Regions from separate parts of the Rhizobium sp. P1_E6 genome, predicted to be linked through region 1. Evidence: riboswitches for the same ligand, from Rfam matches in the RefSeq annotation. Region 1 holds a riboswitch; the other holds the start of a gene.
The links. Region 1 has a riboswitch for cobalamin ahead of bluB (5,6-dimethylbenzimidazole synthase). Riboswitches for the same ligand answer to the same signal wherever they lie in the genome.

Region 1 (4,931 bases):
CTGGCCGTAGACGAGCGGCTTGCCGGGGACGAGATCCTGGCGGCCGGCGACGAGGTTGCTCTCGATCATCATGCCCTTGATATGGTCATTGCCGGCGACGATCTGGCCGGCGACGGCGCGGACGACCTTCGGTTGGTTCATCGGATCCTTGCCGCTGTTGGCGTGGCTGGCATCGATCAGCATGCGCGGGTCGACACCGAGCTTGACGGCTTCGGTGATAACGGCCTGGACGTCTGCCGCCTCATAATTCGGGCGCTTGCCGCCGCGCAGGATGATGTGGCAGTCCTCGTTGCCGCGCGTCGAGGCGATCGCTGCCTGTCCGTCCTTGGTGACGGCCGGGAAATGGTGCGGCTGGGAAGCCGCCATGATCGCATCGAGCGCGATGCGCGCGCCGCCATCCGTGCCGTTCTTGAAGCCGATCGGGCAGGAGAGACCCGAGGCGAGCTGGCGGTGGATCTGGCTTTCGGTCGTGCGCGCGCCGATGGCGCCGTAGCTGACGAGGTCGGCGATATATTGCGGCGTGATCGTATCGAGGAATTCGCAGCCGGCCGGCAGGCCCATGGCGTTGATGTCGAGCAGCAGGCGGCGCGCGAGGCGCAGGCCCTCCTCGATACGGTAGCTGCCGTCGAGATGCGGATCGTTCATCAGGCCCTTCCAGCCGACAGTGGTGCGGGGCTTTTCGAAATAGACGCGCATGACGATTTCGAGATCGCCGGAGAGGCGTCGTCGCTGCTCGACCAGGCGGGAGGCGTATTCGCGAGCGGCTGCCGGATCATGGATCGAGCAGGGGCCGATGATGACGAGCTGGCGGTCGTCCTTGCCCGTGAGGATGTTGTGGATCGTGTCGCGCGTACCGGTCACGGTCTCGGTGACGGCGGCGTCACGCGGGATTTCCGAGATGATATCGGCAGGTTTGGTCAGCGGGGTGATCTCGACGATGCGAAGATCATCAATAGTGTCAGTCACGGTATGCTCTCCTGTTTGGTCATACCGTGCGGAACAAAAAAGCCGCCAGGTTGACTAGCGGCTGTTCGGGTTTGTCGTTGCGTTAGTTTCGTCTACGCACAGACCCGCATCCGCTGGAAGCAGCGGTACGAATAAAATCGCGATGCATAAACGGACGAAATCGACATGCAGCCTATGTAGCTATGCCGATGGGAGTTGTCACGCGGAATCTGTGAGAGAAAATGACCGATCCGTGAGGTTTTCAGCGGCTTTCCGCCATTGCCTCTCCTTGTGCCTCTTCCGGCTCTGCATGTCGGTTCTTGCGGCGGCGCGTCGTCAGTTCCTCTCCGGCATTGGCGGGCAGGCGCAGGAAGGTGATGCAGGCAAGGGCGGAGATCGCCGCGACGATGAAGAAGGCGATATGGAAATCGGAAACCAGCAGCTTGCCGCCGTGGAAGCTCGATGAGATTTCCAGGATCGTGCCGGCGACGGCAACGCCCATGGCCATGGAGATGCGCTGCGCCACCGCATTGATGGCGGTTGCCTGGCTGCTGTCGGCCTCGTCCACATCGCCGAAGGCCATGGCGTTGACGCCTGAGAAGGCCATGGAACGCAGCAGGCCGCCGACGAGAAGACAGCCCATGATGACATAGAGCGGCGTTTCGACGGTGAAGAGGCCGTTCACACCGAGGAAGATCGCGGCGAGGAAGGTGGTCAGCGCAATGACGTTACGGAAGCCGAAGGCATTGTAGGTGCGGGTGGCGGCGAATTTCGAGCCCATCGAACCGAGCGCGCTGACGAAGGTGATCGAGCCTGATTGCAGCGGGGTCATGCCGAAGCCGAGCTGCAGCATCAGCGGCATGAGGAAGGGTAACGCGCCGAGCCCCATGCGGAAATTCGAGGCGCCGAGGATCGATGCCCGGAACATCGGATAGCGGAACATTTTCGGGTCGAGCAGCGGATGCGGCGTGCGCCTGGCATGGATGAAATAGAGGATGCCGGAAAGGATGCCGACAGCGACGGTAACATAACCGTAGATGACGGGAACCGCCGGCAGGCTGATGACCGAAAGGCCGAAGACGAAACCGGAAAAGCCGATGCCCGACAGGAAGAAACCCGGAAAATCCATCGGCTTCGGGCTGCGCGGTTCGACAGCCGGCAGGAAGCGGGTGACGAGGATGATGCCGATAATGCCGATCGGCACATTGATCCAGAAGATCCAGTGCCAGCTGAGATAGGTCGTCAGGAAGCCGCCGATCGGCGGTCCCATGATCGGGCCGATCAGCGCCGGAATGGTGAGCCAGGCCATGGCATTCACCAGCTGGTGACGTGGCGTACCGCGTACCAGCAGCAATCGCCCGACCGGCGTCATCATCGAGCCGCCGGCACCCTGAATGAGACGGGAGATGACGAAGGCGGCGATGGAATTGGAGAAAGCGCAGGCGACGGAGCCGACCATGAAGACAAAGATCGCCAGGCGGAAAATATTGCGGGCACCGAAGCGATCCGACATCCAGCCGCTGATCGGAATGAAGATCGCCAAGGCCACGAGGTAGCTCGTTACCGCAAGCTTCAATGCGATCGGCGAAGTGCCTATATCGGCAGCAATCGCAGGCAGGCTGGTGGCAATCACGGTCGAATCCATCTGTTCCATGAACAGGGCGACCGCGAGGATCATCGGCGTTAGACGGGACACGGGCAACCGGAATGCAATGAGAATGAAGGGGCGCTTTCGGCGCCAGTCGGATTCGGGTTTCGTTCTAGGCCAGCATTTCCGGACTGTCCACGAAATGAATGTCGCATGCAGCTTGCCGCCATGCCGTTTCCACGCCATAGATCAGCCGTCAGGTGCCCGTTTTCACAGGCGGGAGAATCGGGAATCCGGTGCGAGACCGGAACGTGCCCAACGCTGTAAGGCTGACGCTTGCCGCTTATCACGCCACTGGCCGCAAGGCCGGGAAGGCTGCGGCGAAGCGAATGAAGCCAAGTCAGAAGACCGGCCTGGCAAGATAGACCCAACCCGCGCGGACGGCGGGCGGTTGCGTTGTTGGGGATTTGACGATGCGACCCATTGATGATGCCGCTTGCCCGGCATCCGGTTTTTCTGCGGCCGAACGCGAGGCCGTCTATCATGCGATCATGACGCGGCGCGATGTGCGTAGCCAGTTCCTGCCCGATCCCTTGCCGGATGATCTCGTCACAAGGCTGCTGACGGCGGCGCATCACGCGCCTTCGGTCGGCTTCATGCAGCCGTGGAATTTCATTCTGGTGAAGAGTGCCGAGGTCAGGGCGCGGGTGCGCGATGCTTTCATGAAGGCGAATGAGGAAGCGGCCCGCATGTTCGACAGCGAACGGCAGGAAAAATACCGTTCGCTGAAGCTCGAAGGCATTGTCGAGGCGCCACTCGGCATCTGCGTGACCTGCGATCCTACCCGCAGCGGCAGCGTGGTACTGGGGCGCACGCATAATCCGCGTATGGACAGCTATTCCACCGTCTGCGCCATCCAGAACCTGTGGCTTGCTGCCAGAGCGGAAGGCGTCGGCATCGGCTGGGTCAGCATCTTTCGCGAGGGCGACCTGAAGGAAATCCTCGGCATTCCCGATCATATCGAGGTGGTGGGCTGGCTCTGCGCCGGCTTCGTCGAACGGCTCTACGAGCAGCCGGAACTGGCGGTCAAAGGCTGGCGGCAAAGGATGCCGCTGGAAGAACTGGTCTTCCATGACGGCTGGGGGCAGGTTGAAGGCTAGACCGCGCCGGGTTGAGCCGGCGCGGGTCTGCATCATTGGGCTGGCTGGCTATCGCATTCCCTGGCGCAAACAGGGGCTTTCCAATGGCCGAAGACGAGGAAGCTCGCGGCGGCCATCAGCCAGACGCCGACGGCGCCGTAGAGCATGACTGCGCCGAATCCCTGGACGAGCGCATCATGCACCGTCGCGGCCGGGATATCGGGCAGGGAGGCGATATTGCCGGCGGAAATGCGTTCGGCAGCCAAGCGGAGATCGTCCGCCGCCATCGATGACGGCAGGACGCTCTTCAGATGCGAGAAGACGCCGTTGAAGAGGATGAAGCCCATGACGGCGATGTTGATGGCGAGCGAGATCATACGGGCGCTCATGTCGATACCGGAGGCCATGCCGGCACGATCGCTGGAGACGGCACCCGTCGTCGTATTGCTGACCGGAGTGTTGGTGAAGCCCAATCCGATGCCTGAGAGCAGGGCGCCAGGCATCATGGTCAGCCAGCTTGGCTCGGTGGCGGCGCTGCCAGACTTCATCAACAGGAAGCCGAGGCCGATGGTGAAGAGACCGCCGGGAATGACGAGGCCCGGCCGGTAGCGGAGCGAAAGACGCTCGGCAAACGGCGGCACGACAAGGGTCGGCAGCGTATAGGCCAGCAGCGAGAGACCGGCGGCAAGGCTGCCGTAGCCGAGGCCGGCCTGATACCAGATCGGCAGATAGATCATGAAGGGCCAGAAGCTGATGTTCATGGCAGCCGAGCCGATGATCGCACCCGAGAAAGTGCGGATGCGGAAGACCGAGGCATCGAACATGGGCCGCGGGTTCAGCCACTCGGCAATGACGAAGGCGATAAGGCTTACCGCGCAAAGAGCGATAATGGCGAGTGCCGTGGGGCTGGCAAAGCCCAGGGCCGGCCCCTGCGTGATGAAGAAGGCGAGGCAGAAGACCGATAGTGAAAGGGTGGCGATGCCGGCAATATCAAGCCGTCCCGCACCCGGGTCGCGCGATTCCTCAATGCCTGTCACAGCGAGGGCTATGGTGATGACGGCAAGGACCGCATGAATGAGAAACACCCATTGCCAGCCGGCGGCTGCCACGATGGCAACGCCGATGATCGGGCCGAAGCCGAGGCCGATCCCGAAGATGATGCCCCACCAGCCGAAGGCCATGCTGCGGGCGCGGCCCTCCCGGAATTGATGGGAGAGAACGGCGACCTGGCAGATCAGCATGATGCCGCCGCTCATACC
Region 2 (4,931 bases), on a different contig from region 1:
CCATCGAATACGAAAAATGGTTCTTCGACCGCGCCTTCGTCATCGTTCCCTCGCAGGCGATCGTCGGGAAATGGCTGCAAAGCTTCGCGGAATTCCCCGTCCGTCAGAAGCCCGCGAGCTTCAATCTCGACGAGGTCATGCAGAAACTGTCGGCGCCGAAGAACTGATTGCAAAACATCACCGCAGCGAGGCGGCCGTCGCGCCGCCTGCTGCAGCCGACGTTCCCCTCCACCGGCAACAGTTCTCACTGCCCGTGCTTGACGTTGCGATCCGGTCACGATGAAAGCCGGCCAAACATCAAACGAGGCCAGCGCCCTAATTTCCCAAAAATCCGACAGCCAGGACTGGACAAGGCAAATGTAACTTTATAACAACGAAGATGTAATGTTATTACATTAAAGGAGATTTCATGTCCCGGCGCCTTTTCGCTGTCTTCGCAGTCGCCACCGCGCTCACCTCCGCCGCCCTGCCATCGGCTTCCCGCGCAGAGGAGGAACAGCAGGAAAGCTGGCGGCTTTTCGTGGCTGATCACAGCCTGCCGGTCGTCCGCGCCATCGATCTTGCGAGCGGCAGACAGATCGGTCGCTTCGATCTCAAGGGCTATGCCGCCCTGTCGCTGAGCGACACCGGGCGCACGGTCTTTGCGGTCCAGGGCGATGAGAATATCGTTCATGTCATCGATACCGGCATTGTCCTTTCCGATCATGGGGAGCATCGCGATCTCGAAGTGACGCCGCCGAAGCTGATCGGCGCGACGATAAAGGGCGAGAAGCCCGGCCATGTCGTGACGCATGGCGATGACGTGGCGATCTTCTACGACCGCACCGACCGCTTCGATCTCCTGAGGGAAAGTAGTCTGCTGCAGGCAAAGCCGGAGCCGAAGGCTTTCAACACCATCGCCGCCCATCACGGCGTCGCGGTGCCGATGGGCAATCACCTGCTGGTTTCAGTGCCGAACATGCAGGCGCCGGTCAAGGAAGGCGAGTTGCCGCCGCGCCTTGGCCTGCGCGTGCTCGACCGTGACGGACAACAGGTGGGCGATGTCGCGCCCTGCACCGGCCTGCATGGCGAGGCGACCTCCGCCCGCCTCGTCGCCTTCGGTTGCGAGGAAGGCGTGCTCGTCGCCCGCCCCGGCGGCACGAAAGGCCCCAAACTGGAGATGCTCGGCTATGGCGCGTCGCTGCCGCAAGGCAAGGTCTCGACCCTGCTCGGCGGGCGCTCCATGCAGTTCTTCCTCGGCAATTACGGGGAGGACAAGGTGGTGCTGATCGATCCCGACAGCACCGAAACACCCTACCGCGTCATAGACCTTCCGACCCGCCGCGTCGATTTCGTGCTCGATCCGGCACGGTTCCAGAATGCCTATATCCTCACCGAGGACGGCAAGCTGCACCTGCTCGATACGGTGAAGGGCGAGATCGTCAGATCGGAAACCGTCACGGAGCCCTACAGCAAGGATGGGCATTGGCGCGATCCGCGGCCGCGGCTGGCCGTGGCCGGCGATAATATCGCCATCACCGATCCTCGCCACAGCCTGATCCGCCTCGTCAGTAGCGAAACGCTGAAGGAAACGCGCACGATCCCCGTCGACGGCCAACCCTTCGCGCTCGTCGCCGCCGGCGGCTCGGGCGCCAGCCACTGAGCGGCTCCGGACCCGGGACACTTTGCATCCGGTGCTTGACGTCGCCCACGGCGGCGTCATAGATCAGGACGACGGTTCCCCGAGGAGAGCTTCGAGGGGATTAATAGGGAACACGGTGCGGACGACCCAAAAGGGACCAAGACCGTGGCTGCCCCCGCAACTGTAAGCGGATTGCTGGTTATATCCCGGAATGTATGGTGCGCCATTCATATCAGGACATGACAAGCGAGCCGGTCACTCCAAGGCCTCAGGGCCATGCCACTGTGCGAAAGCGCGGGAAGGCAGATGACCGACTGACATCCGTGAGCCAGGAGACCTGCCGTCAATCACGATCCAATCAGCCGGGCGGGGATGCCCGGACAAGGAGCAGACATGATTGACCTTAATCCCTGCCGCTTGCCGCATGCGATCCGTCCCGATTGGACCACCCGCCGCTAGCCCTCTCCCTCCACGCTTGGCTCACGCATCTGCGCGCGCCGGCGTCCGCTAGCCCTTTTCCTTCCGATCGAGAGTTTCCAATGCGCCAGTTACTTCCAGGCTTTTCCCTTGCGCTCGGGCTCGCCGGCTTTTGCCTGGCCGGCCTCGCAGCCCCCGCCTTCGCCGCCACCCGATACCCCCTCACCCTTACCAATTGCGGCCAGCCGGTCACGTTCGACAAGGCACCGGCCAAGATCGTTTCGATCGGCCAAGGCATGACCGAAGTGCTCTTCTCGCTCGGCCTTGCCGACAAGATCGCCGGCACGGCCGTCTGGGTCGGCCCGGTCCTGCCGCAATATGCCGACGCCAACAGCAGGATCAAACGACTGGCTGACAATGACCCGAGCTTCGAATCCGTCGTCGGTGTCGAGCCCGATCTGGTGGCTGCCGAATTCGAATGGCATGTCGGTACGCAGGGGTCCGTCGGCAAGCGCGAGCAGTTCAAAGATCTCGGCATCAACACCTATGTCGCGCCTGCCGATTGCGTCGCCAAGATCAACGCCGATGGCGGTGATGGCGTGCGCAAGGAGTTGTTCACGATGGACCTGATCTATCAGGAAATCACCGAACTCTCTGAAATCTTCGACATCAAGGACCGCGGCGACAGGCTGATCGCCGACCTGAAAAAGCGCGAGGCCGATGCCGCCGCATCCGTTGCCGGCGCTGCCGCAAAGAACCTGCCCGTCGTCTTCTGGTTCTCCAGTAAGGAGGTCAAGGGTGATGCCTTCATCGCCGGCAAGAACAGCGCACCGGCCTATATCCTGAAGACGCTCGGCGCGAAAAACGTCGTCAGCACGGAAGAGGAATGGCCCCTCGTCGGTTGGGAAACCATTGCGCAGGCCAATCCCGCTGTCATCGTCATAGCCACCATGGACCGCCGTCGCTATGCCGCCGACGATCCCAAGGTGAAGGTGGATTTCCTGGAGAATGATCCGGTCACCAGTGAACTCGATGCGGTGAAAAACAAGCGCTTCATCATGATGGACGCGCAGTCGATGAACCCGACGATCCGCACGATCGACGGTATCGAAACGCTCGCAAAGGGCATCAAGTCCTTCGGTCTGACGCAGTGAGCCAGGCTGCCTTGCGACAGAGGAAATGGTGGGCGCTCGCCGCGCTCACCATCGCCGCCTTCGTCCTGCTCGGGCTGGTGGTGAGCCTTGCCGTGTCTATAGGCGAGATCGCCATTCCTCTCGCCACCACGGCAAAGGCGGTGTCCAACCGCCTGTTCGGCACGGCATTCGAACTCAGCCGCATTCATCAGGGCATCGTCTGGGATTACCGCCTCAGCCGCGCGCTGGTGGCGGCCAGTGCCGGTGCGTCGCTGGCGCTCTGCGGCACGGTGTTGCAGGCGCTGCTGCGCAATCCGCTCGCCGAACCCTATGTGCTCGGCATTTCGGCCGGCGCCTCTACCGGGGCCGTCTGCGTCATGATATCAGGCTTCGGCTATGGCGTGCTCAGCCTCTCCGCCGGCGCCTTCATCGGCGCCGTCATTGCCTTCCTGCTGGTCGGCATTCTGGCAGCCGGTGTGGGCGGCACCAGCGAGCGCATCATTCTCTGCGGCGTGGCGGGCTCGCAGCTCTTCAATGCGCTGACCTCCTATATCGTCACCACGTCGGCCAATGCAGAACAGGCCCGCGGCGTGCTCTTCTGGCTGTTGGGGTCGCTGAGCGGCGTGCGCTGGCCGGATGTCTATCTCTCCCTGCCGGTCGCACTGACAGGCTTCGTCATCTGCCTTGCCCATGTGCGTGCGCTGGATGCCTTCGCCTTCGGCACGGATGCCGCAGCTTCCCTCGGCATCGCCGTGCGCCGGGTGCAGTTCACCCTGCTCGCCGTCACGGCTACGATGACCGCAAGCGTCGTCAGCATGGTCGGCTCCATCGGCTTCGTCGGCCTCGTCATTCCCCATGCCGCCCGCTTCCTGGTCGGCCCAGCCCATGGCCGCCTGCTGCCGGCGACAGCGCTTGGCGGGGCGATCTTCATGGTCGGCGCCGACATCGTCTCGCGCATCATCATTCCGCAGCAGATCCTGCCGATCGGCGTCGTCACCGCGCTCTTCGGCGCCCCGGCCTTCGCCATCATCCTTTATCGCGTGCGGAGAAGCGCATGAGCATATCAGTCGACAAGGTCACCTATGCCGCCGGCAATACCGTCATCGTCAATGGCGTCAGCATATCGGTCAAAAAGGGCAAGGTGCTCGGCCTGCTCGGGCCGAACGGCTCCGGAAAATCGAGTCTGCTCCGCCTGATCTGCCGGCTGCGGCAGGTCAGATCCGGCATCATCCGCCTCGGCGACGATGATGTCTCCGGCCTCTCGCGCGCCGCCCTTGCCCGCCGCATCGCTTTCGTCGAGCAGCAGACGACGACGGATACGCAGCTCACCGTGCGCGATATCGTCCGCCTCGGCCGCACGCCGCATCGCGGCCTCCTCTCGTCCTGGGCACCCGATGACGATGCCGCGGTCGAAGAAGCACTCGCCCGCGTCGACATGGGCGAACGCGCCGGCCAGCTCTGGCAGACACTGTCTGGCGGCGAGCGGCAACGGGTGCATATCGCCAGGGCGCTGGCCCAGACCCCAAGCGAACTGCTGCTCGACGAGCCGACCAACCATCTCGATATCCAGCACCAGCTCGATATCCTGGCCCTGGTCGCCAAACTCGGCCTCACCTCCATCATCGCGCTGCACGATCTCAATCTGGCAGCGATGTTCTGCGACCACTTGGCCGTGCTGCAGAAGGGCGAGGTCGTGGCCGCAGGCACGCCCGAGGAGGTGCTGACCGAAGCGCTGATCGCCCGCGTCTTCGGCGTGCGCG

Region 2: another riboswitch for cobalamin. It lies ahead of AC1D35_RS17560 (ABC transporter substrate-binding protein); the one in region 1 lies ahead of bluB (5,6-dimethylbenzimidazole synthase).

The regions. Positions count from the first base shown of each region.
Region 1 is NZ_JBFUBG010000054.1:27,749-32,679, reverse strand. It holds gene AC1D35_RS22605 (3-deoxy-7-phosphoheptulonate synthase) at 1-966, opposite strand, end outside; gene AC1D35_RS22600 (MFS transporter) at 1,208-2,623, opposite strand; cobalamin riboswitch at 2,775-2,964, shown strand; gene bluB (5,6-dimethylbenzimidazole synthase) at 3,007-3,693, shown strand; gene AC1D35_RS22590 (MFS transporter) at 3,726-4,931, opposite strand, start outside.
Region 2 is NZ_JBFUBG010000033.1:10,783-15,713, forward strand. It holds gene AC1D35_RS17550 (arylsulfatase) at 1-167, shown strand, start outside; gene AC1D35_RS17555 (metallochaperone AztD) at 410-1,642, shown strand; cobalamin riboswitch at 1,698-1,980, shown strand; gene AC1D35_RS17560 (ABC transporter substrate-binding protein) at 2,161-3,192, shown strand; gene AC1D35_RS17565 (iron ABC transporter permease) at 3,189-4,229, shown strand; gene AC1D35_RS17570 (ABC transporter ATP-binding protein) at 4,226-4,931, shown strand, end outside.